2 linked regions of the Pleurocapsa sp. PCC 7327 genome follow. The protein of the gene in region 2 binds, or shares a complex with, the protein of the main gene of each other region. Links are inferred from orthologs where the notes say so. Each region holds a gene or a part of one and is shown on either strand. Other genes may lie near its edges. The genes, in order: PLE7327_RS13460 and PLE7327_RS07120.

What was found.
Region 1: the proteins of PLE7327_RS07120 (region 2) and PLE7327_RS13460 are in contact, whole or in part, in a solved structure (PDB 8RP0), measured with the Escherichia coli proteins. The link is inferred for Pleurocapsa sp. PCC 7327 from one-to-one orthologs.

What each region holds. Positions count from the first base shown.
Region 1 is NC_019689.1:2,991,504-3,006,360, reverse strand. What follows is about bases 4,998-7,904. They hold PLE7327_RS13460 (anthranilate synthase component I), read right to left. Parts: upstream 7,200-7,904; coding sequence 5,796-7,199; downstream 4,998-5,795. Other genes in these bases: PLE7327_RS13455 (energy-coupling factor transporter transmembrane protein EcfT), read right to left, coding at 7,290-7,904; PLE7327_RS22735 (ABC transporter substrate-binding protein), read left to right, coding at 4,998-5,789. In the rest of the region: PLE7327_RS13490 (WecB/TagA/CpsF family glycosyltransferase), read right to left, coding at 1-694; PLE7327_RS13485 (hypothetical protein), read left to right, coding at 1,136-1,354; PLE7327_RS13480 (hypothetical protein), read left to right, coding at 1,423-2,112; PLE7327_RS13475 (DUF1822 family protein), read left to right, coding at 2,142-3,272; PLE7327_RS22740 (hypothetical protein), read left to right, coding at 3,292-3,792; more of PLE7327_RS22735, read left to right, coding at 3,798-4,997; more of PLE7327_RS13455, read right to left, coding at 7,905-8,165; PLE7327_RS13450 (WecB/TagA/CpsF family glycosyltransferase), read left to right, coding at 8,447-9,202; PLE7327_RS13445 (XrtA system polysaccharide deacetylase), read left to right, coding at 9,254-10,156; PLE7327_RS13440 (radical SAM protein), read left to right, coding at 10,186-11,304; PLE7327_RS13435 (class I SAM-dependent methyltransferase), read left to right, coding at 11,325-11,945; adenosyl-hopene transferase HpnH, read right to left, coding at 12,150-13,166; purM (phosphoribosylformylglycinamidine cyclo-ligase), read right to left, coding at 13,331-14,359. UniProt on the Escherichia coli protein: Part of a heterodimeric complex that catalyzes the two-step biosynthesis of 4-amino-4-deoxychorismate (ADC), a precursor of p-aminobenzoate (PABA) and tetrahydrofolate.
Region 2 is NC_019689.1:1,584,676-1,599,409, forward strand. What follows is about bases 6,042-8,825. They hold PLE7327_RS07120 (aminodeoxychorismate/anthranilate synthase component II), read right to left. Parts: upstream 7,837-8,825; coding sequence 7,246-7,836; downstream 6,042-7,245. Other genes in these bases: PLE7327_RS07110 (6-pyruvoyl-tetrahydropterin synthase-related protein), read left to right, coding at 6,042-6,365; PLE7327_RS07115 (MBL fold metallo-hydrolase), read right to left, coding at 6,399-7,175; PLE7327_RS07125 (diacylglycerol kinase family protein), read right to left, coding at 7,862-8,311; ybeY (rRNA maturation RNase YbeY), read right to left, coding at 8,474-8,825. Also shown: PLE7327_RS07090 (pentapeptide repeat-containing protein), read left to right, coding at 29-460; PLE7327_RS07095 (trans-aconitate 2-methyltransferase), read left to right, coding at 478-1,215; PLE7327_RS07100 (glycosyltransferase), read right to left, coding at 1,638-2,840; PLE7327_RS07105 (glycosyltransferase family 39 protein), read right to left, coding at 2,877-4,544; more of PLE7327_RS07110, read left to right, coding at 4,623-6,041; more of ybeY, read right to left, coding at 8,826-8,995; PLE7327_RS07135 (DUF3285 domain-containing protein), read right to left, coding at 9,130-9,327; PLE7327_RS07145 (lipid kinase), read right to left, coding at 10,784-11,692; PLE7327_RS07150 (nucleoside phosphorylase), read right to left, coding at 11,826-12,563; PLE7327_RS07155 (ABC transporter ATP-binding protein), read left to right, coding at 12,725-13,831; PLE7327_RS07160 (helix-turn-helix transcriptional regulator), read left to right, coding at 13,929-14,282; PLE7327_RS07165 (lipid-A-disaccharide synthase-related protein), read right to left, coding at 14,287-14,734. UniProt on the Escherichia coli protein: Part of a heterodimeric complex that catalyzes the two-step biosynthesis of 4-amino-4-deoxychorismate (ADC), a precursor of p-aminobenzoate (PABA) and tetrahydrofolate.

The sequences.
Region 1 (14,857 bases), 1.4 Mb from region 2 along the record:
CAGGCAAAGCTAGCATGCGCTTCCAACGCCAGGGTTCTTGATAGAGTCGATAGAGCCACTCTAAATTATTTTCCCGCAACAAAACGGGTGCCCTCTCTTTGGTTCCAGACCAGATATCAAAACTACCGCCTACGCCAATCCAAATGGCTTCGGGGCAGAGAGAGCGGTTCTGGCGAATCCAAAATTCCTGACGCGGAACCCCCAATCCGACCAAAATTAGTTTTGGTTGGGTTACCTTGAGCGTTTCTTTCCAATTGTCTTCTTCTGCTGGCGAGAGATAGCCATGATTGCTAATAATTGAGATTCCGGGCACTTTCTGCCGCCAAGTTTGGGCTGCTTTCTCCACAATTTCGGGTTTACCGCCATAGAAGGCAATGGGATAGGATTTGCCCAATCGCCCGATTTGTTTGAGTAACGACTCTGCTAGTTCGATTCCCGGACAGCGTTGCTGCCGCTGCCCTCGCAGGCGCAGATAGAGAACGATTCCAGCCCCATCGGGAATGACGAGATCGGCTTCTCGGATGCTCCTGGCTACGTTGGGATTTTTTTGTGCGAGGATCGCCATTTCTGCATTTAGCGTTATCACATGAGTTCCCGCTCTCTGGTGTAAGCGTTTTAGGAGCCAACTCGTATAGTCATTAAAGAGATGGACGGGCAACTTTAAGACAGAAAAGGTTTTAGGAGTCTTTAACATATCCAGATTTTTGCGCGATCTAAAATCTCCTCACATTACTTTACCGTACTTTACAAAGCGAGAGCTAGAAAACCCCAACTTTGCAGTACCCTCTTGGAATGAGAAGACAAAATTATTTCCATTGATATAAAGACGAATTTTGCGATCGCAAAGTGGCAATCTCTATTGGATCGCCCTCTTGTGTAAAGTTTTGTAAATTCTTGAATAAATTCTCCTCTCAAACTCTAACAAACTGACAAAACAACGCAAAATCTAAGCTTGAGGGGGGCGATGAGAAAAATAACGCTCAAAAAGTTTCTGTACTGGTTCATCGGCGAAAGGGCTGGACGAAGCTTATACCATTTTTCAAAAGTAATGACAGAGATGGTTGATTGCCCTCACCCCCAACCCCTCTCCCAATTTGGGAGAGGGGAGAAGGATGTCGATCGCGACTAATGAAAATTGGTATTAGTAGGAATTTGGAAATGGTTATGGGATTTACCTGTCGAACCTGGCGGAAAAGTTGCCAAAGAGGTAGCACAAGAATCGCTTAAGTCAATTTCTTTTATGGGTGCAAACGGAGAAATGAAGTTTTTACCGACAGGCGATCGTATGGGTAAAGCCATTTTAATTCAGGTGCGACCTAGCGTATCGGGATACGATTTTGTACCAATTCAATAGAAAATTGTACCCGAATAACTAAGGTAAAAGCTATTCGAGATTACTTCAACTCGAACTAGATTATTATTATGGCAAATCATTGGAACAATAATTTAGATGATTTCGATTGTCAAATCGGCAAACTCATTCAAGAAGCCCGACGCTATCCAAAAGGCAGTTTAGAACGAAATAAAAGACTAAATCAAATCGTTAGCCTGATGCAAAAATCGGGAAAAATTATGAAAAGTTATGGGAATATTAATTTTCATGACTACCAAGAAGCACTTCAGAAAAGCTGGAAGTATTTCTGTGGCAACTTATGCGAAGCCACCACAGCAAAAGAAGCTTATAATCCAGATAAAGGAAGTGTATTTACTTGGTTTAATAGCTATCTCAAATTTGCCATCATAGAGATTCTGGAAAACAATAAACAAGAATATGATAATCGAATTTTTCAAATCATTTCTCCAGAAACAGGAGAAATTATATATCCTTGGGAAAATCTAGCAGCACCCTCAGAAAACCCTCATTCTTTGTTAAAAGAAATTAAAGAATGGCTGGAAGAAAATAGAGAGCGATTAAGCCAAATTCATTTAAACAAGCACCCCAACATTAATTGTTATGTTTTAATCCTCCGTCGCTTGCCTCCAGAAAAAGCTTGGAAAACTCTTGCCAATGAATTTGGAGTTTCTATTTCTACCTTGAGTAGCTTTTATCAGCGCAAATGTTTGCCCAAACTCCAAGACTTTGGTAAAAGTCATTTTGCTGAAATTTTTTGAATCGATCGCACTTTAACACCAGGCAAAAAATGATTGAATCAATTCTCTCTCAATCCCTGACAATTCCTCTTACTCAAGACGAGAGTAAGCTCGCCATTCAATTTGCTCAACAGCAACCGACAAAAGAAAAACAAAAACAAGTTTATCTCAATACCTTAGCAGTACTGGCAGTCAATCGCTACTTAGAAATGTTAGAGATTTCAACCGATCTCCAGTCCAGCTACAGTTGGAATCCAATTATTCGCTTGTGTGCTGATGTAGCCGATTTGAAAGTAACAGATTTAAACCTCAAAAAATTCGGGCATTTAGAATGTCGCCCCGTTCTAGCAGGTCAAGAATTTGCTTGGATTCCACCGGATGCTTGGGAAGAACGAATCGGCTATATTTTTGTTCGATTAGATACAGAATGCCATCAAGGAACTCTATTAGGATTTCTCCCCACAGTCTCGAAAGAGAAGATTCCAATCGCTTGCCTGCAATCTCTTGACGAATTCCTGGATTTTTTGTATAAACCCACCCTTAATTTTGTCTGTTTAAGCGACTGGTTTGATAATATATTTACAACTGGTTGGGAGGCAATTGAAGAAGTTATCGTCAACCATCAACAAGCCAATCCTGCCCTAGCCTTTCGCCTTGGCAGAGTTCGTTTTGACAAAATGGAATGGTTGAGACAACAAATTAAACAGTTGTTTCCAACAGGGAAGCCATCCTCACCAATCCTTCCCCCTCGCGACCGAGATCCGATTCCTGCTCTAGTTCAAATCCTGCAAGCAACTCAGGACGAGGAAACGCGCTGGCAAGCAGCCGAAATGCTGTGGGAGATCGAACCAACCCATCCAGCAGCAGGAGTAAGACGAATTATCGATCTGGGAATGCAATTAGGAGGTCATCGAGTCGCCTTGATGGTAGCTCTTTTAGAAAAGCCCGACCAAAAAGTAGCCGTCCTCCTGCGAGTTTACCCCATGGGAAATCGGGATACTTTACCTCCTCTTTTGCAACTGAGTGTTTATGAATCGGACAATCCTGTTGCTCAAGTACAAGCCAGATCCCAACCTTTAGATAATTACATCCAGCTAAAGTTAATTGCAGAAAATGGGGAAAAATTTAGTGTCAAGGTAGCATTAGAGGAGACGAGTTTTATAGAATACTTTATCATTTAAAAAAATAAGGGCGATCGCTATGGGTAAGCTGGTTATCCTCCAAATTGGCGATGGAAATTTTGAAGCAGGATTTCCTGTCATTGTGCAAATTGGTGAAGAGGGAAAACAGAGCGATCGCAACTTTCATGGAAAACTCCCGCATCATCCCGAACTTCTCCAATGCTATCGGGACTGGCAAGATGCCTATTACAACACTCCCACCATTCGCAATGCAGGGATTCGTAACCCTCGCCTTGAGATCCCCCCACAGATAACTAACCATAGCGAGCAAGATTTTAAAAAAGCAGCACAAACCATTGAAAACGAGATGAAAGCGTGGCTGGATACGCCAGAGATTCGGGAATTGCGAGATAACGTGCTAGATGCAATTAGACCAGAAGAGACGGCACGGATTATTATAGCAACCCAAAATCGGGATCTCTGGAAGCTACCTTGGCACTTGTGGGATTTATTTAAGCGTCGTCCCAACAGCGAACCTACCTTCAGTACGGCTAGTTATGCGAACCCCAACCTTTCTTGACTCTCATGAGGATCGTCTCCTTAGCCTTCAAAAAGCCAGCCAAAATAGCCTTGAGAAATCCAGTCAAAATCCTAGTGATTTTTGGCAACAGTGAAAATATCGATCTAAAACCAGATGAGGAGTTACTTGCTAAGTTAGAAAAACGAGGAGCAAGAATTACTCCCCTCACTCAGCCTACCCGTAGAGAACTCAGGTATAGATTATCGGAGCAACGGTGGGATCTACTCTTTTTTGCGGGACATAGTTATTCGGAGAAAGAGGGAGAGAGTGGATTTATTCAGCTCAAAGAAGGCGATAGTATCTCTCTAAAAGAGTTAGAGAGCGACTTGAGCCAAGCCGTTAGAAATGGCTTAAAATTGGCGATTTTTAACTCTTGTGACGGTTTAGAAATAGCCCGGAATCTAGCCAATTTTCGGATTCCTTATGTCGTTTTTATGCGAGAACCCGTCCCCGATCGCGTAGCACAGCGATTTTTAGAATATTTTCTCTTTCGCTTTTCTAGTGGGGAATCTCTCGATCTATCCGTGCGATATGCCAGACAACGCTTGCAAGATGAAGAAAGGGAACACCAATTACCTTGTGCGAGTTGGCTGCCTGCCATTTATCAAAATCCAACCGCACCTACTTTAAGATGGCTCGCACCCACTCCTAGAATCCCAGTAGGAGTCGCGATCGCATTGCTTGTCAGCATAATTCCTCTAAGTGTAATAATCTACAAAAGAATCTATCTTTCTATCCCCCATCGCATCAGTATGGGAGAGGAAATTTTAGTCAGGGAGAATGTCACATCCGAGAAGAAAAAAGGCGTAAAAGCTTTTGAGGAAAAAGATTTTGCCCGCGCTGCCTCCGAGTTTAAAGCATCCCTTCAAAAACAGCGCAACGATCCAGAAACGCTGATTTACCTTAACAATGCTCGAAATGGCGACAAAAGCAGCTACAGAATTGTTGTCAGCGTTCCTATCGGTAGCAACCTCGACGTAGCGCAGGAGATTTTGCGAGGCGTGGCGCAAGCGCAAAACGAGATCGATCGAAAAGGAGGGATTAACGGGAAACCTTTACAAGTAGCGATCGCCAATGATGAAAACAACCCCGACCTTGCCAAACAACTTGCTAGCACTTTTATAGAAGATCCTCAATTCTTAGCCGTCGTCGGACATAATGCCAGCGATGCCTCAGTTGCTGCCGCTCCGGTTTACGATCGGAGCGGTCTAGTCATGATTAGCCCTACTAGCTTTTCTGATAAGTTATCCTCTAGCGGGGATTATATCTTCCGCATGGTTCCCACCATCCGCTTTTTAACCGATACTTTGTCCGATTACATCATCCATACCGCTCACAAAACTAAAATTGCCGTTTGTTCGTCTAGAGCTGCGGTTGATAATGAATCGTTTCGCAATCAATTTATTAATAGCTTCCAAGCAAAAGGCAAGCAATATATTAATGTTAAATGCGATTTTGACGATCCCCAATACAATCCTGAAGAAAAAATCTTAGAAATCGTCAGTAGTGGTGCCGATAGTCTCCTGTTAGCCCCTCACGTCGATCGAATCGGCAAAGCAGTAGAGATGGCACGAGCCAATCAAGGACGCTTAACCCTTTTTGGCAGTCCCACTCTCTATACCTACAAAACTTTAAAAGAAGGTCAGCAAGCCGTCAACGGCATAGCTTTGGTTGCCCCTTGGCATCCCGATGCACTGCCTTATAACGCTCCTTTCCGCAAGCAAGCGCGACAATTGTGGGGTGGAGAAGTGAATTGGCGCAGTGCGCAAGCTTACGACGCGACAATGACAATTACTGCCGCCTTACAACAAAGTCAAACCCGTGAAGAACTGAAAAACGCTCTCAAAGACAGAACTTTTTCGGTTGAGGGAGTCACGGGAACAATTAGGTTTTTGCCATCGGGCGATCGCCAATTTATCCCAGGAAGCGGTTTAATTGCAAAGGTTAAACCACTTCCTAAAACTTTAGGCTACCAGTTTGTTCTTCTACCTCGTTGATAGGCTTCATGTTGGAGGAGAACTAGCCAATTTCAGAGCAGCCAACTGAGCTTCTGCCTTGTTGAGCGATTCGTACCATTCCCTTTCGGGATCGCTGTCAGCCACGATACCCGCTCCAACTTGCCCCCAAACGGTTGCAGGAAGAGAAGGCGAAGGAGAGTTATATAAAAGCGTGCGAATGAGGATATTCAAGTCGAGATTGCCCCGTCGGTCTAGATAGCCGCAAGATCCGTAAAACAAATTGCGACGAACGGGTTCGAGTTCTTCGATAATTTCCATACAGCGAACCTTGGGACATCCAGTAATCGTACCGCCAGGAAATAAGGCACCAATGAGATCGACAGTATCGCGATCGCGTTCTAAAGTACCGCTCACATTACTAACGAGATGCATGACGTGGCTATAGCGTTCGACAGTCAACAGTTCGTCAACGCGAACGGAACCCCATCGGCAAACCCGTCCGAGATCGTTGCGCTCTAGATCGACGAGCATCACGTGTTCGGCTCTTTCTTTGACATTAGTCATTAATTCCCCAATTAACTCGCGATCGCGTTCGTCGCTAGTACCGCGAGGACGGGTTCCCGCGATCGGTCGCGTTTGCGCTTTGCGTCCTTGCAATTGAATCAATCGTTCGGGAGAGCAGCTAATAACTGCCCCCCAGGGAGTTTGCCAATAACTGGCAAAGGGAGATGGATTAATAGTTTGTAAGGTTCGATAAATCGTCCAACTATCGACATTGGTGAACGTTTGAAACCGCAGAGAAAGATTCGCCTGAAAAATATCTCCTACCTGAATGTATTGCTTGGCTTTTCTGACGGCTTGCTCGTAATCTGTTTGGTCGGATAGGAATGAGAGAGGATAGGGAGACGGCGTGAGCAAGGGAGGGGGAGAGGGGGAAGGATTTGAGTCGAATTGATTTTGTAGGCGATCGAGGTCATCTAGATTGGTACTGGCCAGCCATAAGGTTTGTTTCCAATGGTCGAGAATAGCAAAGGAATCGGGTTCGTACCAATAGGCAACGGGAAAAGGCAGGGAATCGTCTTTGAGGTAGGGGAGTTTTTCGATTTCCCAGGCTAGATCGTATCCCAGCCAGCCCAACCAACCTCCTGTAAAAGGCAAATGTTCCGGTATTTCCCTTTCTTTTGTCTCTTTTTGCAGAAGACGGCGAAGAAAAGGCAGGATTTTACCAATGGGCGGCGTCCACGATTGCAGTCTGCCCTCGACGAGACGGGGAGATCCCGCACAAATAGAATAGCGAGATAAAGGAGAGCGATCGCTAGAGGGTTTAGCCGGACTTTCTAAAAGCGTTGCGACTGCGCCCGAACGATAAAATAACCGCTCAAAAACCTCCGAACCCGTTCGCTTTCCTAATGGTAGCCTTCTCCAATACCAAGGTAATAACTGCTTCATCTGTCATTAGTCATTAGTCATTAGTCATTAGTCCTTTGTTTTAGGATTCAGGAGTTGGAAGATAACTGGTCACTTGGTTACTGATAACTGTTACATTCCTCCCCACCTCAATCGCGCCCACCAAAAGGGAATTAAAGCAAACAAAACAAACCAGTCAACTCGCCTCAAACGGAGTTGATGCCACTGGACGCGATGTTTGTTCGGACTGGTAAAACCTCGCACTTCCATTGCCACTGCAATTTGTTCGGCACGCAAGAGGAGATTTTCTAGCAGCCGTTCGACTACCACCAACCATACCTTTAAACTGCGCTTAACTCCCAGTTTTTTCCAATTAATTGCCCTAGTCCGAATCGATCGCGCTAAATTTTGCACTTCTTCCAATACCAGGGGAATAAATCGCAACGATAGCGTCAAGGTTAGCATTATCTCTGTTATAGGTAATTTAGAGCGGCGGACGGGTTCTAGCAACTCTTCTAGTCCGGCTGTAATTTCTTCTGGTGCAGTGGTAAGTAGATAGAGATTGGTACTATAAATCAGCGTAAAGATCAAGGTACTCGTCCGCACTGCCAATTCCAAAGAACGGCGGGTAATAACAAACCGTCCTCTCTCAAATAAGACGTAATGATAATCGGTAGGCTGAGGCAACTGGAGATTGCTATCGGGAAGTCGTGGCTGAGAAGTTACTCCCAAGCCATCGGGCACAAAACAGGTAATGATAAATACTAAAATACACAGCGTCAGCAACCAGCCCATTTGCTGTCGCCAAACCCGCAGGGGAATTGCCGCTAAAAGCGTTAATAGGATCAGTACCCCTACGATCCCCAATCGCCACCAGGGATTGGCTAATAAGGGCGCAGCTAGAAATGTCATCAACCAGCCAAGTTTTACCCTTGGATCGAGTCGATGCATCCAGGTTAGGGGTTTTTCTAAATAAAGTCCTATGGGGAGCGAACGTAGTAAGTCCATTGATTAAGTCGATCCGTTATTATCGAGAATCGCGATCGCACTGTGCGAGTATCTTTACTAGTTTGGGTTAATTCGATTAGAAATTTAGACTAATTGCAAACTATATAGAGAGCGACTAGAAAACGTTGCATTGATGAATTTTTGTTAATTTTTATCAATCTATCTGTGAGTCTTATGTAAGTTTAACGCTACGGATACTCAATTCGCAAACCTCAACCGTCTATCTATCTGTTTCCTATTGTTTTTAGCAAGCGATCGAAAACTAAAGGTTTTCCAAAACAATGAGTAAAGTTAATATTCTCAATATTTCTCTTGACAATATCTCAACCAAGGAACTTCTTAAAAAACTTAGTCTAGAAGGAGGTATAGTCTTTACTCCCAATGTAGACCACCTGATGAAACTACAAATCGATCGAGAGTTTTATGAAGCTTACAATCAAGCTGATTATCGAGTGTGCGACGGTCAAATTTTAAAGTGGTCTTTAGATTTTTTGGGGATTCCCATCCAAGAAAAAATTTCTGGTTCCGATCTTTTGCCTGCTTTTTATTTTGACAATAAACAAAATCAAAATATCAAAATTTTCTTACTGGGAGGAGCAGAAGGAGTGGCTCAAAAAGCTCAAGAAAAAATCAATGAAAAAGTCGGCAGAGAAATTGTAGTTGCCGCTTGCTCTCCATCTTTTTGCTTTGAAAAAAATGAAGAAGAATGTCTTGAAATAGTCAATGCGATCACTCGCTCTGAAGCAACAGTTTTGGTTGTAGGAGTAGGGGCGCCCAAGCAAGAAAAATGGATTATTAAATATAGAAATAAGCTCAAAAATATTAAAATATTTTTAGCAGTTGGTGCAGCCATTGATTTTGAAGCGGGTCACAAAAAAAGAGCGCCAAAGTGGATGAGTGAGGTAGGGCTAGAAACTCCTTATAGATTATTCAGAGAACCCAAGAGACTTTGGAAAAGATATTTAGTAGAAGATCCTCCCTTTTTAGGTCTAGTCCTCAAGCAAAAATTAAACCTTTATAAAAATCCTTTTACTTAAAGAATTTTTCAGATAAAATTTTCTCTAAAAAATAGTTGAGTTTTAAAAGACATGAAAAGCCAAAAGATAGGAGTAGAATTTCAGACAAAAAATAACATCAGCAATATCCTGACAATAGATGTTGAGGACTGGTTTCATATTTTAGATCTTCCATCACTTCCTCCACTTAAAACCTGGGTAAAACTGGAAAGTCGAGTTGTATCTAATACGATTTTTATTTTAGATTTACTAGATAAATACAAAACCAAAGGAACATTTTTTGTTCTAGGATGGGTTGCCAAGCATTTTCCAGATTTAGTTCGGGAAATTGAAAAACGAGGTCATGAAATTGGCAGCCATGGTTATAGTCACGAACTGATTTATCATTTAACGCAAGATCGCTTTCGACGCGATGTTAGCTTATCTTTAGAATATCTTTCTCGAATTACTTCTCGACCAATTCTTGGCTATCGCGCTCCCGGTTTTTCCATTGTGCCCGAAACTCTATATGCTTTAGATATTTTAGTAGAATTGGGTTTTTATTACGATGCTTCAATTTTTCCAATGAAGAGAAATCATGGTGGTTTTCCAGGCTTTTCAGAAGAAGAAAATTGGATTACTACCCCTAGAGGAAATCGAATCCTAGAAATTCCAGTTACTCCTATCAATTGGTTGGGTAAAAAAATTTATCTTTTTGGAGGCGGATACTTTCGTCTAGCACCCTACCCGCTGATCGAGCAAGCAATTACTTACCTCAACGATCGCGGAAAATCTGTATTAGTCTATCTCCATCCGCGAGAATTTGATGTCAATCACCCTCGATTGGCAATGAGTTTAACTCGTTCTTTCACAACTTATGTCAATCTCGAACAAACTCGCTCAAAATTTGAGCGTGCGATCGCGCAATTCAAATTCAGTAGTATTGAAAAAATCTGGAAGTTATTTTCCAGCGATTCCCAATTAATAGCCAGTTAATTTAAAAGAATTATTTTGAAACCAAAACAATGGAATTAAAACATTTAATCAAGCTAGCAACGCGCCATATCACTCATACAATTCCCGAAATGCTATATCTAAAAACGGGTTACGATCTGACTAAACCCTTAGCAATTCAAGGTATAGTTAACGAGCGATGTAATTATAAATGTCGCTACTGCAAATTCTGGCGTTTAGAGAATTACAAAGATGAAATGACCATTCCGGAATGGCAAACAGCGCTGTTGAGTCTGAAAAAATTTATTGGCTCTTATGTCATTCAATTTGGTGGTGGCGAACCGTTTATTAAAAAAGGATTTGTAGACTTATTAGAATTTTGCTACTCCCATGGAATCGACTGGGGAGTTATTACCAACGGTTCAACTTTCGATCGCCAGACGGCTAGAAGAGTAGTAGCAGCGCGTCCGGTGAATTTAGATATCTCAGTTGATAGCGCAGATTCAGAAATTCACGATTTTGTGCGAGGAGTGCCTGGTTCCCTGAGCAAAATCGAGCAAGGAATCGGTTTTTTGCGAGAAGAACGAGATAGACTGGGATTGAAGTTTCCCATCCGCATCAAACCCACAGTCCATCGCTACAACTTTCGCTACCTGCCGGAACTAGTAGAGTGGGCGCAGCGCGTGGGGGCAACGACAATTGACTTTGCTCCCGTCCGTCCAGCTTTCGGTCTTGCCGAAATAGAAACGGAACTATGGATTCAGGAAGAGAGCGATCGCGAAGTCTTAAAACAAGTCATCGAGACTCTAATTGCCATGAAACAGCAAGGAGCTTCCATAGAAACCAACGATGCCAAACTTTGCTCCTTTATCGACCATTTTCGAGGCAACAAAGTCTATCACGGCGTTTCACCTTGCCGCGTTAGCTTGCGGGACTATCACATTCGCACCAACGGCGACGTTATTTCGTGTTGGTTTTACCCGCCGCTTGGCAACATCAAAACCCACAGCGCCCGCGAGATTTGGTATGGCGAACAAGCTCGACGCTTGCGCGCTCAGATGATTGCCTGTACCAAATTTGGCGAAGTAGATTGTGCTAACTCATGCCTCTCTCACAGAACTCTCGCTCAGAAGCTCGAACTGGGCATGCTATTTCTTCGTCGGGCAACGACAGTCCTTAAAGGGTCATGATTAGAGCGATAAAACCTCGAATGCAACGCCACTGGCGCAAACGTCGCATGGAGGCATTCATCGAGTTAATGCGCCTTAAACAAGGAAGCAGGATTATCGATCTCGGCGGATTGCCGGAATTTTGGGAGACAATCGCGCTCGATCTCGATATTACTTTGTTAAATTTACCGGGAGTATTGGCAGGAGAGCGAGGAGCGTTTACACGCCAATACCAATTCGTTGAAGCCGATGCCTGCGAGCTTTTAGATTTGGCAGACAACAGTTTTGACATCGCATTCAGTAACGGAGTCATCGAACACGTCGGTTCCCTAGCGCGACAAAAAGCCTTCGCCAAGACAGTGCGCCGATTGGCTCCTAGTTATTGGATTCAAACCCCTTCGATGTGGTTCCCGATTGAGGCGCATTGTAACCTTCCTTTTTGGTGGTTTTATCCACCAAGTCTCAAAAATGCATGGATTCGTCGCTGGCAAAGGCAAGGACAGGAATTCAAGTGGAAGCAGATGAGCGAAACGCAGGTGTTAAGTCTGGGGAGACTAAAGACTTTATTTCCCGAAGCCAAAGTCTATACCGAATACGTGGCAGGATTTCCTAAGTCCTATTCTATGTATGTTCCGATACAAAAAGAGCGATCGCGTCAGTAGTGCGAGCGTCTCGCTCGCTTGGGATTATACCTGTGCGCGGTCAGATTTGTTCTTTTACAATCGCTCTTTCCCTCTCCCGTCTCCCTTGCTTGGGATTATACCTGTGCGCGGTCAGATTTGTTCTTTTACAATCGCTCTTTCCCTCTCCCGTCTCCCTTGCTTGGGATTATACCTGTGCGCGGGCAGGATGCCCGCTCTACGGCTTTAACTTCCAAACACGCTACTAATCGCCCGTCCCATATTTTCTGGTTTCAGCGCATCCATGGCAGCGGTGGGTTCGTAACCGCAATGTACCATACAATCCGCACATTTGGGATTACCGCTAGCGCGACCGTAATTTTCCCAGTTAGTTTCTTCTAAGAGTTTCTTAAACGTCTTATAGTGACCTTCATTGAGGAGATAGCAGGGTTTTTGCCACCCCAAAACGCTATAGCTAGGACTTCCCCAGGGAGTACACTCATAATCCTTCTCGCCCATGAGAAAATCCAAAAATAGGGGATTGTGATTGAAGTTCCACTGCTTTTTGCCTGTCTTCCAGGGGGAAAGAATTTCTCGAAATAGCGCCTTCGTTCGTTCCCGCACCAGAAAATGCTCTTGGTCAGGTGCCCATTCATAACTGTAGCCTGGAGATATCATCATTCCATCAGTCCCGAGCGTTTCGAGAAAATCAAAAAATTCTTGCATTTTTTGGGGATCGGCACCTTCAAACACCGTCGTGTTAGTTGTGACGCGAAATCCTTTGGCTTTAGCTGCACGAATGGCACGAATAGCGGTATCGAAAACCCCCTTGCGATCGACGCATTTATCATGCTGTTCTCGCAAACCGTCTAAGTGAACGCTAAACGTGAGATAGGGAGAAGGCTGAAATTTATCGAGGCTTTTTTCTAGCAATAGGGCATTGGTACAGAGATAGACAAACTTTTTGCGATCGCACAACCCCTTGACAATTTCGTCAATCTGTGGATGCAGTAGCGGTTCTCCTCCAGGAATGGAAACCACAGGCGCACCGCATTCTTCCGCCGCCGCGAAACATTCTTCGGGGGTTAGATTTCGTTTGAGAATTTCTGGTGGATGCTGAATTTTCCCGCAACCCGAACAAGCTAGGTTGCATCGGAATAGAGGTTCCAACATTAAAACCAACGGAAAGCGCTTACGCCCTTTCAAACGCTGGGTAACGATATATTGCCCCACTGCTAAAGCTTGTTGCCATTGAACGGCCATAAGTCTCCTCTCACCTCTATATGCCGAGTCATTATATACGGTCGAACAAGAAAGAGGAGAAGAGCTTATACCAATTTGCAATTCACAATTAACAATTAACAATTCGCATCGAGCATCTGTAGCGCTCTTTTTTAGAAATAGTATAAAGCGCGATCGCACTCCCCTTAATACGACAATCCCAGAACTTCTCCAGTTCCCTCAACAACCTCGCCTATGCGATAAGCAGCAATATCTTTTGACTCAAACCAGTTTAAAGTATCTTCAGCGCGATCGCGCGGCACGATAACGATAAAACCAATACCCATATTAAATGTATCAAACATCGCCCGATCGTTGACTTCACCCACTCGCGCCAACCACCGAAAGATGGGCAAAATTTCCCAACTGTTGGGATAAACCTGCACCGATTGACCTCCCTTCAGGCAACGGGGTAAGTTTTCCGGTAATCCTCCCCCCGTAATATGTGCCATTCCATGAATCTCGATTCCAGTACGAATGGCTTCCAAAACGGGTTTTACGTATATTCGTGTAGGAGTTAACAAAACCTCTCCTAAACTTTGCCCTCCTAGCAAATCCGGACGGAAATCCCAATCCAATCCTTGAGTCTCAATAATTTTTCTCACTAAACTAAAACCATTGCTGTGAACCCCTTGACTTGCCAACGCGATCGCAACATCCCCGATTTTGACCTGGGAACCGTCTAAAATCTGGCTTTTCTCTACAATTCCCACGCAAAATCCGGCAAGATCGTATTCTCCTAGCTGGTAAAAACCGGGCATCTCAGCCGTTTCTCCCCCCAGAAGGGCGCATCCGCTCAAACGACATCCTTCTACGATACCAGCAACGACTTCGGCAAGTTGTTGGGGGTTGAGTTTGCCTGTTGCCAAATAGTCAAGAAAAAATAGAGGTTCTGCGCCAGAGGTAAGAACGTCATTGACGCACATGGCGACTAAATCGATGCCAATGGTGTCGTGACGGTTTATCGCTTGGGCGATTTTTAGTTTAGTTCCAACGCCATCGGTTCCCGAAACTAAGACGGGTTCTTTGTACCCAGAGGGCAATTGAAAAAATCCGCCAAATCCCCCCAATCCCCCTAATACTTCAGGACGATAGGTACTTTCAACGCCTTGACGAATTTTTTCGACGAAAGAGCGTCCTGCTTCTATATCTACGCCAGCTTCTCGATAATCCATAGAAACAGAAATCCTTAATGATAGATGATTCTCCATCATTTATGCTAAAGAGATTAGGTGTTTAGCACAAGTGCTACCGATTGATAGAGCTAAAATATAAAATTTTTATAAAAAATTAAGAGCAAGCGAAATAAAAATGCTCTAGTAATACTACTTTTTATCAAAAAAGTCAATCAAGTATTTTGATTTTTAATCTTAAAAATCACTAATGATTAGAATTTTTGTTCTTTTTGATAATATTTTTGCCTCCTAACTCCATTTTACCCCTGTAGTTACACGGGCGATCTAAAACTTTTTGCAGCGAAGGCTAAAACCGGGATCGTCTTATCCGGCAATAGTTTTAGTAATTTTTTGGCTGCTTATTCTTACTAATGTCAAGGTCTGTTAACGATTTAAGTAATACGAAATCGACAAAACTCCAAAACATACCGCTTCTAATTTTAGTTTGTCAAGCTTTATTTAAAGTTTCAATTTAAAACATAATAAATGATTTAAATG
Region 2 (14,734 bases):
AGTATAGAGAGCAAGAGGAGCTGAGGCGATGCAACGGATAATTTTAGCGACTCTAGCTATAATAATACCTCTATTGTTGATAACTCAGGTAAAAGCAGAGAATCCAGCCCATGTAGAACAATTGCTAGCTACCGGAGAGTGTCCCCGCTGCGATCTGAGCAAAGCTGATTTGAGTGCTGCCCATCTTATTGGTGCGGATTTGAGAGAAGCCAACTTGTCTGGGGCAAACCTAACTGAAGCTAATCTCGAAGGTGCGGATTTAACTGGTGCTAATCTACAAGGAGCTAATTTAACTAAGGCTTTTGTGACTAATGCAACCTTTGAGAACGCGAATCTTAACCGAGTTAACTTCACAGAAGCTATGGTTTACGATGTTGACGTGAAGGGAGCTTCGATGGAGCAACTCAATTTGATGAATGCTGAGATTTATAATACCAATATCGGCGTTGGTGGAGAATAAGTTTAGCAGGAGGAATCGTGAGCGATCGCGTGCCAGTCGAAATTTTTCCCGGTGAAGTTTTTGCTAATACTACCGATTTTGATACCTGTATCCGCCAACTAATTCCTTATTATGACGAAATGTTAGCTACGATCGCTCGCTGCATACCCGTTAGTGCCGAGCGAGTTCTAGAATTGGGCTGCGGAACGGGTGAATTGAGCGTCAAGCTGCTGCAAAACTGTCCCCAGGCAACCGTAATTGCCCTCGATTACTCTCCTCGCATGCTCGAATATGCTCGTGGCAAAATCGAAGCGACTGGCTATGGAAAGCGCTGGCGTGGAATCGTAATGGATTTTGGCGCTTGGGCGGCAGGCAAAACGGCACAAGGAATTGGGAGTAAGTTTGATGCCTGCGCTTCCTCTTTAGCCATTCACCATCTCGCCAATCCAATGAAATTAAGACTTTTCGAGCGGATTCGAGCCAGTCTCAATCCGGGCGGGAGTTTCTGGAATGCAGATCCCGTGGCGATCGAGTCCCCCACACTATCAGAAGTCTACCAGAGCGTCAAGGAAGCATGGGCGAGCGATCGCGGAACGACGCTGGCACAGGTACGCGCCAAGATGGGTCAGAGCAATCCCTACGGCTATTCTAGTCAAGACCAATTGGCGACATTAGAAGAGCATTGGCAAATGTTGAAAACGGCAGGGTTTGAATCAGTGTCGGTGCCCTGGAAATATTTCGGATTGGCTGTTTTCGGTGGTTTTGTTCCCAAATAGCAATAGAGATAGAGCCGCTCTGTAAATCTATAGGAATATTTTGCTAAAAAACCGTCATTTTCTGATTTTTATTTCCCTGTTTCTCGTAACTTGCCTGTTTTTTTTCTTTAAGTTCTACTGAGGGGAATTTGCCCAAGAATGGTTGAATAATTCTGGGGCAGCAATAACTCAAATCGCCCTCACCCCAACCCCTCTCCCAGAGCGGGAGAGGGGCTTTCAAGTTAAGACTTTGGACTGAAGTCCCTTCTCCTCTCGTGGGAGAAGGGATTTAGGGATGAGGGAACAAAGATTTGTCAGTCAACCAGCATCCTTCGCTATTGCTCTCCAATGACAGGTAATATCTTTCTTTGGAGGCAACTTGATATAAGTTTTCCAAAAATTTGTAGCAGCAGGTTTAAAAACCCGTCTCTACAGTGTTATGTTTATTTTTCTACATCGGTTACTCGCCAACTCAGCTTGAGGTTAAACCAGAAATTCCAAACCGTAACGATCGCGATCGCCATTAAATTTGCCACGTAGCGATCGATCCCAAAAACATTAAAAAATAAATTTAATAGTAAAACATTAAGAATTAATCCAGCCAAACAGATAACATTAAACTTAATTAACCGTTTTAATCGCTGACGCTTGCCCGGTTGTCGGCGAGAAATATCGCCAAACGTCCAGAAATCATTCCAGAGAAAATTATTAATAATTGCCAACTCTGAGGCAATAATTTTGCTGCGCGTGAGAGGCAACGCAAGCATACTAGGATCGCTGAGCAAGTACAGCACTCCCATATCCACAAATACGCCGCTAAATCCGACAACTCCAAAGCGGAAAAATCGCTCGACGGGCCACAAAGAAAAGCGCAACCTCAGCAGGTGTTGAATATACTCGACATATTGTTTCCAAGTAACCTTGCTTTCCCCAGCGACGCGCTCCCGAAACACGTAACCCGCTTCGGCAATCCAGCGGATTTTTCCACGAGCAGCAACTTCAATAAGAATTTTATAACCTACCGGACTCAATTGTTTGCCAATAATGGCGCTGCGACGCACCATAAAGTAGCCGCTCATAGGATCGGACAGGCGACCAATGACTTCGGGTAAGATAACCAATCCCAGCATCTGTGCGCCGCGAGACAAAAACCGCCGCACGGCACTCCATTCGCTCACCCCGCCACCCTCGACGTGGCGACTGGCAACTGCCAAATCTGCGCCGTGTCCCATTTCTTGCAGCAGTTGCAACAATACCTCTGGCGGATGCTGCAAGTCGGCATCGATTACCCCAAGAATTTTTCCCCTTGCGACTTGCCAACCGCGCACGACTGCAGTGGAAAGTCCTCGTTCGGTTTGTCGGCGCATGACTCGCAGTTGGGGATAGTAGGGAAGCAACTCTAGCGCGATTTTCCAGGTTAGATCGGGACTATCGTCATCGACGACGATTAATTCGTACTGTCCCGGAAGGTAGTCATCTAGGAGTTGGGTCAAAATTTGGACGATGCTGGCAATATTTTGACTTTCTTTAAAGGTGGGAAGAACAAGGGAAAACTCAATAGGCTCCTGTTCGGCGCTATCGACAAGATAAGGTCTTTCGGGGATTTGTAAAGCTCCAGAGGGAACAGGTAAAAGAGAATCATTCATTAGTAATTAAAAATAATCGTGACAAAATAGGGGTTATTAGCGAGGATTTCGTTCATAGAGACTGAGATTAAAATGATCTAGCTCCCTAGTTCCAAAAAGCTGTTGAGTTTTTTTGAGCTGAAATTGACCATCTAAGACTTGTCGAAGTTGGTTTTTTTCTTCTGTGGTACTCGATTCTCCCCAAACGGGTCTAGCGCTGTCTAACCAAAGAATCCGTTGATAGCGATCGCGATCGGGGACAAGGGTTTTTTGAAGCACTGGGGCAAGTTCGTCGGATGGTCGAGCGAGCAGCATTACTGAAGAAGTAGGTGGCAGGTAATAGGCTAGGCGCAACACGTGACCCCAGGCAGTAGAATTCATGACAATTAAAGTTGTCGCTTTTTGGTTCTGTTCAATTATGTCTGCTATTTGGTGAAACATCCAGCGATTTCTGATACTAAAGTCGCTGGCACTAATACTCAAATACAATAGCAGCAATGCGATCGCGGCTATTTTTCGCCATTTTCCGGCTGCTCGTTCGATCCAAACTGTCAATAAGAATAAACAACCGGGAAGAATAAAAATAACCGATCGCCCCCAACCAAAGCCAAGGGTAAACTTTCCCGTCGCTACGTCCATCCCCAGCATTAACAACAGAGGAACGATGCCTAGCATCAAAGCAATTCCTAAAATTTGACGCTGCTGGCGCTGCCAAAGATCTAGGCTACAGGCAAGCAAGATTGCGATCGCGCCTATCCCCGCGATCGTGGCTAGGGTAGGAGGTAAAATACTCACCCAATCTCCTAAAATTAGGTGAGTTCCCAGAGTTCTAGCAAAATCCTGTAGGTGTTGCAGGGTCGTTTCTAGCCAGCCGCTAGCTGTCTCAAATCTTTCTAAATCTGCATTGCGTAACTGCTGTCGCGTTCCCCACAGAGTCCAAGGAACGTTGATGATAACACCCCCTCCAAAACATAATGCGTATTGCCGCCATTGCCGTCTGTCTAACAACAGCATTAAGGCAGCTAGCACGATTAACAGGCAAGCAAAGTAATAAAAAGTCATTAAGCCAGCCGCGATCGCGCCGATTAGAATTACACTCCAGAACCATTTGGACTTCAAGATTTTTGATTCTGTTTGCGGGGATCGATTTTGGTTATTGAGGTGAATTAATTCAAATAATGCCCACGTCGTTAAAATTACCCAAAAAACGAGCGAACCATACATCCGCACGTTCAAGGAATGGAATAGATAATAAGGATTTAATCCCAAAAGTGCCGCCAAGAGAAGCCCCCCGCGATATCCCAACAGACAGCGACCCAAACCATAGGCGCTACCGATTGCCCCAATGCTAAAGATGGCGACTAGACTTCGCATGGCTGTTTCTGAATTGCCAAATAATCGCAGCCACAGATGTTGTCCGATAAAAAATAAAGGTGGATGGGGTTCTTTCACTAAACCCTTGAGCAGTTTTTCTCCTGTTGCTAAAATGTCGCCGAGTCCTTTTTCGGATGGCAGATTCAGTGCCCCAAGGTATTGAGTTAGGACGACTGGCGTATCGTCGGGATGTTTGTATAAACCTTTTTGTCCTGTAGAAAGAAGCAAGGATAAAACTTCGTCATACCAGAATTCGCGGCTTCCTAGATTAATAATTCTGATGAGAACGGCAATGGCGATCGCAACTAATAAGAGTAACTCCACAGAAAAGTATTTTGGAATTTTAGCCATGGGGAAGCCTCATCTCGTCAGATTGAATACAATCGGATTTAGTACAAAACTAACTTTATCTAAATTTTGCTTAAAGTCTTGTCTAGGATAGTTAGATTTCCTCCTCATTCGCCAGTTCGACGCTATTTAGTTGAAGGAGGAATCATTCTCCTTTTAGCTTTAGCAACCGCGATCGTCAACTGGAAGATGATTCGCGATGGCATCAATGGCATGGCAGATTTAAAATGGCATATTCCCTGGCTGCAACATTTTTCTAAACAACTTGCAGAAGGGATTTGGTATCCCCGCTGGCTAGCAGGCACCAACTACGGGTATGGCAGTCCCACATTTGTCTTCTATGCGCCCCTAGTCTACTACATCGGTTCGTTGCTGAAATTCAGCTGCTTAAATACTGAAGATACGATTATTGCTTTATTTTCTTTGGCAATTTTCTTATATGGTTTGAATTTTTATATTTATGGTCGAAATCGCTGGGGAATATTTGCTGCTTTTGTTGGTGCATTAGCATACATGACCGTCCCTTATATAGCCTTAGATATTTACTATAGAGGCGGAGTTGCCTCGATGTTTGCACAGGCATGGATTCCTCTCATTTGGTGGCTAACCGAAAAGACTCTAGCAAAATCAAAATGGGGAATTGGTTTAGCGATTTCTTGGGCGATGATGGCTTTGACTCACACGGCAAGTTTATTGCTTTGCTTTATTTTTTGGCTGCCTTATACGCTCATTTTTCTGCTTCATCGATCCTGGAAGGCTGTATTAGCAACAATTATATTTGCTGGCATTGGTTTGGGAATGGCATCTTTATACTTACTGCCAGCAATTGTTGAAAAGTCCTTCGTCAACACTGAAAATATGAAAGAATTCTTGGGAGGATATCGAGCTGCTTTACTTGGCTCTGGCATTCCACTCTTTCCTCTAAAAATTACTCAATTGGTGAACATTTCTTATATTTTTATCCATCAGTTATTGGCGATCGCGATTTTAACCATTATTGCTTTAGTCTTCTGTCGTAAAAATAAGGCAATTATTCGAGAAACTTGGGGTTGGCTTGCTTTTGCGATCGCGATCGCCTTTATGATGAGTTCGCTGTCTACACTGATTTGGCAATCTAGTAGCATGCTACAATCGGTTCAATTTCCTTGGCGGTTATTGCAGCTTTTTTCATTTGTGGGAGCTGCTTTATGTGGGGCTGTAGTTAGCGGTATTCTTAAGCTTCGATCGCCTTTCAAGCTATTATTATCGTTAATTATTATTGGAATTCTTTTACTAAATTTTAGATATTCTTATAAACTTTCCCGTCAATTCATTACTTTGCGAAATCCAGGGAAAGGAAGCATTGCCCATTTAGAGTATATTAAAATAGCCCTTGACGATCCCTATACAGATAAATTGAGAGATGTTAGAGAATATCGCCCTTTACTAAAGGGGGGTAATTCATCTCCTCCCGAACCCCTCATCGGACAACCGCGAGTTTCCCTAAAAAGCGGTAAAGCAGACATCCAAATCGAGCGGTGGGATAGTTACTATCGAAGATTTGAGGTAATAGCCAAAGAGCCTTCAACTATTAGGATACGAACCTATTATTATCCTGCTTGGCATTTATATTTAAATCAAAAATCTCATCCAATTGCAATGGCTAACGATGGAACGATGGAACTGAAATTAGAGCCAGGTTCTCATGAAGTAGAATTGGGCTATCAATGGACTCCTGCGTTTATTGCAGGCATGATTTTAAGTTTTTTAAGTGCTGCGGCCTTAGTTTTTTTGTGGATTAAAAGTTCAAAAATTCAAATCGATAACATGAGGGATAAATTGTAGTGCGGGCAGGATGCCCGCAAGCGATCGATCTCGCTAGAAACTGAGAACCCTAATGACCGTTCCCTGTTTGGGAATATTCCCAGAATTGAGAGTAAGTTTGTTACTATTAATTTTGCTGATATTCATCCCCTCGACTAGCTTTAAAAATTCATCTACAGGAACTAAATCACAGGCGTTTTTATCGGCAGCAGCCGTCAGATATTGCGTGGGAATCATAATTTTAGGGTTGAGGGATTCCATTGCCTGCTTGGCTTCTTGGGGATTATAAGCCTTGGGACCGCCACCAACGGGAATGAGAGCGAGATCGGGATTGCCCATGAGAATTCGCTGTTCTATCTCAATGGGAGCCGCTGCACCGCCCAAATGTAGAATCCTAATACCGCCTTGATTCCAACGCCAAGCTATGTTGTTCCCAAAACGCCGTCCCCCCTCGCGATCGTGAGCAATGCTAATTCCTTGAAACCTGATGCCGCCAATCTCGTAAACGCCTGGTTCGTAGAGTACTTTAGGATTTCCCGGCAATCCTTCAGCCGCCCCTTCATCCCAAAGCAGGCTGCTGACGAGAACCAGATCGGCTTGGACTTTGGGAGGGCGATAGCCAGCCGTACAGCCGATCGCGCGAAAGGGATTGACTAAAATCCGCCTCCCGCCTCCGGTAAATAAAAAACACGTATGTCCTAAGTATTGTACCGTAAGCGAACCGCCGCTTTGAGCTTGTGCGCGATCGCTCCCCCACCCCGAAACCCAAGCGGAACCGCTTGCTGCCAGTAAACTTGCTCCAGCGTAACGGATGAACTGTCGCCGTCTCATGGAAATTTATCCCTCTGTTGCTAGTTGTTAGTTAGAAGATCGCATCTTGCATCTTATCAGTAACAAATACTTAATCTAGCGATTTGAGGAAATTTCGCAACAGTTGTTTGCCCGATCTGGTCAAAATGCTTTCTGGATGGAATTGAACGCCTTGAATGTGGGGATAGTTTCGGTGGCGCAGACCCATAACCGTTCCATCTTCAACCCACGCTGTAATTTCTAGCACCTCTGGCATCGTTTCGCGATCGACGACTAAACTGTGATAGCGAGTAGCCTGAAACGGATTGTCTAATCCTTGAAAAACGCCGACGTTTTGATGGTGAATCTCCGACGTTTTGCCGTGCATTAAAACGGGAGCGGGAACGATTTTTCCTCCAAAGACTTGACCGATGCTTTGGTGTCCCAAGCAAACGCCTAATATTGGTACGGTTGCGCCGAGTTGTTCGATTACCGCTAGGGAAATTCCTGCATCCTTGGGATAGCCTGGACCTGGAGAGATGAGGATCCCATCGGGTTGAAGCTGACGGATGGTCTCGATGTCAATGCGATCGTTGCGATAAACTTGAATATCTGAAGCGACTGGCAGTTCTTCGCCCAGTTCTCCCAAATATTGTACTAAGTTGTAGGTAAAACTATCGTAGTTATCAATAACAAGAATCAATGCCGATCTGCCTTTCTGTTTTTACTTAGAACGTGCCGAGCTGCAAAATTAGGCTAAATAGCGGCGGCAGTAGGATAAAACTGGCTACTAACAAAGCCGCCAGAGCAGAAATGAGAACCGCGCCAGCCGCGCAGTCTTTAGCAATTTTAGCAAGCTCGTGATATGATTGACCGACCGTCAGATCGACGACGGATTCGAGAGCGGTGTTTAATAGTTCTAGTACCATTACCAAGGCGCTGGTTAAAGTCACGATTGCCATTTCTACTGGTGTAATCCTCAAAATAAGCCCCAGACTTATAGCTATCGTCGCGATCGCAGTATGAATGCGAAAGTTCCGCTGAGTGACAAAGGCGTAGCTAACTCCTGCCCAAGCGTATCGAAAGCTAATCAGGAGATTCGGGGCAACTTGCCAAGCGAGTTCTCGCAGCGAAGAAGTTTTTAAGTTATAGCCACCCAAGAAGGGAGATTTAATCATTTGCTTCTCCTTAATGGGAACGGGAAAATAGATCGAGTCAAGTGCTTTGGCGTTGGTCGATTGAGTCATTTGTAAATTATTTGCTTTCATAGAGACCGTTCGTTTTCAAAAGATAAGATTTTCTTTAGATTTCGTTCTATTAAAATTATTAGCTTATCAGCACTAAGACAAAATCCCGATTATTTTCAATAGCGTTTGCTGCTGGGAGAGCATGTTGGCAAGACTATCTTCATCGGGATGATCCCAACCCAACAGATGGAGAAACCCATGAGAGGCTAACCAGGCAAGTTCTACACTTAAGGAATGTCCTTGTTGCTCTGCCTGTCGTTCGGCAGTTTCGATTGAAATAATAATATCTCCAAGGTACAAAGGCTCTAATTCGGAAAATTCTGCTGGCAGTTTAGGAAAGTTTACTTCTAAACTCGCAAATGCCAATACATCTGTAGGTCGATCTTGCTGGCGATACTGAGCATTGAGCGCCTGGATTTCTGCATCTGTGGTTAGACGAAGCGATAGTTCGTAGATATCTGCCTCTGGAAGTTCGGGACGCATGACTTCTAGCCAAGTTTGAAACCAATTCGTCCAAGTGTCTGGGGAAATCGGGCAAGCTGCGGATGATTGCTCGAAAAAAACATCCTGCAAATTTACGTCAACTGCTACAGGGGATTTGAGAGAAGATGCCATATCAGTTATCAGCAATCGGTAGAGGCGGGTTAATTGTGAAAATGAGCGCCTTGTTACATAACTACAGACCAAACCCGCCCGTACAGTTATCAGTAGTAAAAATTAACTAAATTACTGACACTCTAAAGAAGAGATTAGCGAGTTAAGTAGGACATGCCGATCAGAAAAGCTAGTAAACCGACGGTAGTCAGGAAAAAGTGTTTCAATGAAATTCCTTTTTTGCGTACCATGTTACGCATAGCGAGTTTGACGTAACTGGGTTCTGGTTCGGTTTGAGCTGTTTTGAGAGTTGGTGCTTCTGACGTTTGAGTAGATGTAGAGGAATCACTCATAGGATTTTGGATTTAAGAAAGTTACTAGAGTTATTAGTTCGATCGCTGCATTTAATGTAACAGTTTATTGCTAAAAATCAAGCAATCTCTTTTTTTATAGTATTCCCAGTTCGTCTATATTTGTTTCTCTCTTAGGGTAGGTGGTTTTTGGGTTGCCCTACTTTATGCCATATCGTAAGTATCTAGGCAAAATTAAATTCACCCCTGAAATGTGTTATTAATTCTGTCTATCTACTTACCCTAATGCGCTCAGAGCATCTCGTTTGCGTTCGAGATGCTCCTACTCTAGATATAGACTACCCCACAATTAGCTTTGTTCTCCTAGCGTGGATTGACGCAAATAGGCTTCGATAAAGGGATTGAGATCCCCATCCATAACGGCAGTCACGTTGTTAGTTTCTACATTGGTTCGCAGGTCTTTGACCATTTGATAGGGATGGAAGACATAGTTACGAATTTGGTTGCCCCAAGCGGCTTCTACCATATCGCCTCGGATTTCTGCGATTTCTTTTGCCCGCTGTTCTTGAAGGATTACCAACAATTTCGCCTTGAGAAGGGCGAGGGCTTTTTCTTTATTTTGGAGTTGGGATCGCTCTTGGGTACAGCGAACGGCGATCCCCGTGGGGATGTGGGCGATGCGAACGGCAGTTTCTACTTTATTAACGTTTTGTCCGCCCTTCCCACCAGCACGAGAAGTGGTGATTTCCAGATCTTTTTCGGGGATCTCTACTTTAACCGCTTCCTCCCCTAAAATTGGCATCACTTCCACGCCGGCAAAGCTGGTTTGTCGCTTGCCGTTGGCATTGAAAGGAGAAATACGAACCAGTCGGTGAGTGCCTTTTTCGCCTTTGAGGTAGCCGTAGGCGTAGCGTCCCTCAAATTCGAGGGTAGCGGACTTGATCCCCGCTTCATCGCCTTCGGAAATGTCACTCACGCGAACTTTATAGCCTTGTTTTTCTCCCCAACGGGTATACATGCGCAGCAACATTTCTGCCCAATCCTGGGCATCAGTTCCACCAGCCCCGGCATTAATAGTTAGGATGGCTCCTTTTGCGTCATATTCACCCGATAAAAGCTGCTGTAGTTCCCAACGATCGAGTTCTTGTTGGAGGTGAATGAGATTGTTTTTGGCTTCTATTGCGAGGGTTTCGTCGGCTTCTAATTCTAGCAGTTCGGCAATGGCTTTAGTATCTTCTAGTTGAGTTTGCCATTGTTGGTATTGCTCTAAGCTGGATTTGAGATCGTTGAGTTCCTGAAGCGTTGTTTGTGCTTTCTCTTGACTATCCCAAAAATCCGGTTGAGCGGCCAATTGTTCTAAATCTTGAATCTTAGCTTTGAGTGCGGGAAGGTCAAAGATAGTCCTGGGTTTTCCCCAGGCGCGAACCAACGGTTTCTATTTCTCGTTTGAGTTCTGAAATTTCCATACTTTCCTAAAAGTTTAGGGTGTTTTTTTATTTTAATCCTTTCTAGGGGTCGTTTTGGAATACGAGGTTTCTGCTGCCGTAAATACGGCTAAAGCTTTGGGGATCGCGCGAAACTTAGCCGGAGTCGAAACGGTCAATTCCCCATCTGTGTTGATCTCTTCGGGTTTGCGCGTATAGATCTCAATTTCTTCTGCTTCAAGCGATCGCACCCACGGCAGATTCTCGTAATCGCCGCTAGGTAAAGTCCATATTAGTGGAAAAATTTGCCACCAACGCTCTATTTCTAAACTATACAAATCCAAGCGGCGATCGTCGATCGCGGCATCTTTGGCGATCGCCATGCCACCTCCATAATAGCGCCCGTTGCCGACTGCAATCTGAATGGTTTTAATTCTAATCGACTCGCCATTGACGCGAATTTCTGCTCGAAAGGGACGAGTTTGACTGAGGACTTGCAAGGCGGTATACCCATAAGCGAGAATTCCCAAGCGGCGTTTTGCTCCTTTCGAGAGTTTCTTGGTGATTTTTACGCTCAATCCCAAACTCGCTACGTTAAAGAAATGTTTGCCGTTGACCCAACCCAGGTCAATATACTTGAGGTTACCAGATGCGATCGCCCGACAAGCTTCTGGAATAGACGGCGGAATTGAGAGAGTACGCGCTAAATCGTTAGCCGTTCCTAGCGGGAGAATGCCTAATGGGAGTTTGGTTTCTACCAAGCTATCGACAACCGCATTTAAGGTGCCGTCCCCTCCACCAACGATGACTAAATCGATCGCATTTTTATGTTTGTGGACTAGCTCAGGAAGTTGCTGAGGATTTTTAATCGGCACGGTAATTAGTTCAAAATCTAGGTCATGTAGAATTTCGACTGCTTTAGCCAGGCTTTTTTGACCCTTGCGAGCATAACGGTTAACTAGCAAGAGCGCTCGTTTAGTCATGAGATTTTGTTAGCGAGTGAGTGAGATAACATTTCTGTTTCTATTTTCTCTCTCTAGAAGCTTTACTGACACTCCCAATCGTTATGAAGCCTTGCCAGTCGTTATTATCTGTTTTGACTGAAGCGCGATCGCTCTATCCTAACTCCTCAGAAAACAAGTCACTGGTGACTTGCTGCAATACTTTTAGTCCTCGCAGAGAACCTTGAATGAGTCGAATAGCCGCGACGGGGTTTTGCAACATCTTCATGGCTAAAGGAAAAGGCTGTAACGAGCCATCAGACCCTATTGCTGGCATAATATTGGGTAAATCTTGCTGGCAGTCGTCGCTGATGACTCGGATTATGGCTAGAGCGATCCCCGCGCGAGCAAGAATCTCTAAGGCTGCATAGCCTTCCATGTCTACTACGTCAGCTTGGCAGATTCGACCTAGATAAGATTTTTCTTGGGCAGACCAAATAACGCGATCGCTTGTCAACCCCTTGACTAAGGTTGCTTTTCCTTGCAGGCGATCGCCAAGCAATTTAGTCAGATAAAAATCGCACTCTCGCCATAAAAGCTTCTCGCTCCTATAACCACAGGCTTGATAAATGACGAGATCTCCTACGCTATATTGGGGCGACAAGCTGCCACACAATCCCATTAGCAAGATGCGAGCCGGCGGCTTATTAAGAAAGTCTTTAGTTTGTTGCCATTTTTCTAAATAGGGCGTTAAAGCATTCACACCTATGGGAATAGGCAATCCTAAAGGTTTCTGCGAATCGATCGATTGCAAACCTCGACAAATTGCTCTATATTCCGTTCCTTGAGGAACGAGAATCCTATCAACGTTGCTGGCGAAGGCGGCTGGTTTTCGAGCGGTTTCCCACATCATTGATTTTTGAGAAAATTTCTTATTTAGAAGGCTGTTTAATGTTATATAAGGAATAGTGAGTTATTAGAAAGATTTCTATGTGGATTCGGAATTGAGACAGGCATTCACTGCCCGCTTTTTTCAGATTTTCTAGCCCTGAGTATCGCTTAAGTATATCCCTGATGGAACAACCAACTATCCTCGATCTCAAAAACGTCACCAAACAGTTTTCAGCTCATTCCACCCCTGCGGTAGATAACGTCAGTTTAACTCTAGAGCAAGGAGATGTATTAGGATTGCTCGGTCCTTCTGGCTGCGGAAAAACGACGCTATTGCGGATTATCGCTGGCTTCGAGCAACCTTCAAGCGGCGCGATCGCTCTTGCCGGACGCACGGTTGCGGGCAAAGGATGTTGGGTGCCGCCAGAGTCGAGAAATACTGGCATGGTGTTTCAAGACTATGCTTTGTTCCCTCATCTAACCATTGCAGAAAACATTGCTTTTGGGTTGCAAAGGAAGTGCGCTCGTCTCTCCAAAGCCCAGATCGAACAACGCATTGCTGAGGTTCTTTTACTGGTAGGACTGACTGGATTAGAAAAACGCTATCCCCACGAACTATCGGGCGGCCAACAACAGCGCGTTGCCTTAGCCAGGGCTTTAGCGCCCCAACCCGCTTTGATCCTATTAGACGAGCCTCTGAGCAATTTGGACGTGCAAGTGCGACAGTACCTCCGCCACGAGATCCGCCACATCCTCAAAGCAGCAGGAACTTCAGCTATTTTCGTCACGCACGACCAAGAAGAAGCCCTTTCCATTTCCGATAAAATTGGGGTAATGCGCCAAGGCAAACTAGAACAGTTAGGTACGCCAGAAGAAATTTATACTCGCCCGGCTTCGCTGTTTGTGGCAGAATTTGTCAAGCAGGCAAATGTTCTTCCAGCCAAGCGCCAGGGAAATACTTGGCAAACAGAAATTGGAGCCTGGGAAATACCGAGTGCAAGCGAATTGAGGGGATTAGATACGGGCGAGTTGACGATCGCTCAAGAGGATATTATCCTCAAGCCAGATGAGACCTCGACGATAAAAATCTGCGATCGCCAATTTTTAGGTCGAGAGTACCGCTACTGTCTAGAAACTGCTTCTGGCAAAAGATTGCACGCTCGTACCGCGATCGACACCCAACTACCGATCGGGATGCGAGTCCAGCTTTCAGTCAGTCCCGAAGCCGCACGGGTTTTTCCCTCGACTGCCCAGATGAAGCCAATTTCTGAGGTGCTTTCTTTTCATTAAAACGCGATCGATCGCTGCATCGAGGAAGTATTTTCGCCTAAAATAAAAATAACTACTTAGTTATTTAATCGATTTTTGAAAGCGACGATCGCTCTCTATGGCAAAGACTTCTTCTAAGACATCTCCCGAACTGCTAGCCCCAGTGGCAGAATATTTCAAAGTCCTCTCAGAAGTGAGTCGTCTGGCAATTTTAGATGTGCTGAGGCAATCGGGAACTATGAATGTCACAGAAATTGCTGAAGCGACTGGTTTGGGACAGGCAAATTTATCGAAGCACTTAAAAGTATTGACGCAAGCTGGATTTTTGTCGCGCCGACAAAATGGAGTTAGCGTTTATTATGAAATTGCCGATCCAGCAATCTTTGAGTTATGCGAGTTAGTTTGCGATCGCGTTAAGGAACGATTGCTAAAACAAGCTCAACAGTTTGAGAAATTTGAGGCTTTTCTATAAACCACTAACTATTGACCATAAATTTTTCCATCAGACAATTAGCAATACGAGCAGCAGCGCCGGGACTTCCCATCCGTCGCCGTCCATTTTGGTTAATTTGCTGCCAGCGATCGGCATCGTCGAGTAAGGATTGAATCTCACTGACAACGTGTTCGGGTTGTTCTACCAGGATAGCAGAACACCCTAAAAGACGAGTTTGAGCTTCAGCAAATGCATAGGTAAATTGCGGTCCCTCGCCAGGAATGATAATAGCAGGTTTACCCAAGCCGACAAACTGTTCCGTTGCCGTTCCCGCCATCGCGATCGCTAAGTCAGCCGCCGACAAACACTCTGCATAGGCATTTTGAGATAGGATTAAGGTTGTACTACCTAGCGTAAACGCTGAAGCATTAGCATCGGAAATCGGGCGAAAATTCCAACCGCGCTCGATGAGAGGCTTTTGAAAAGGTTCG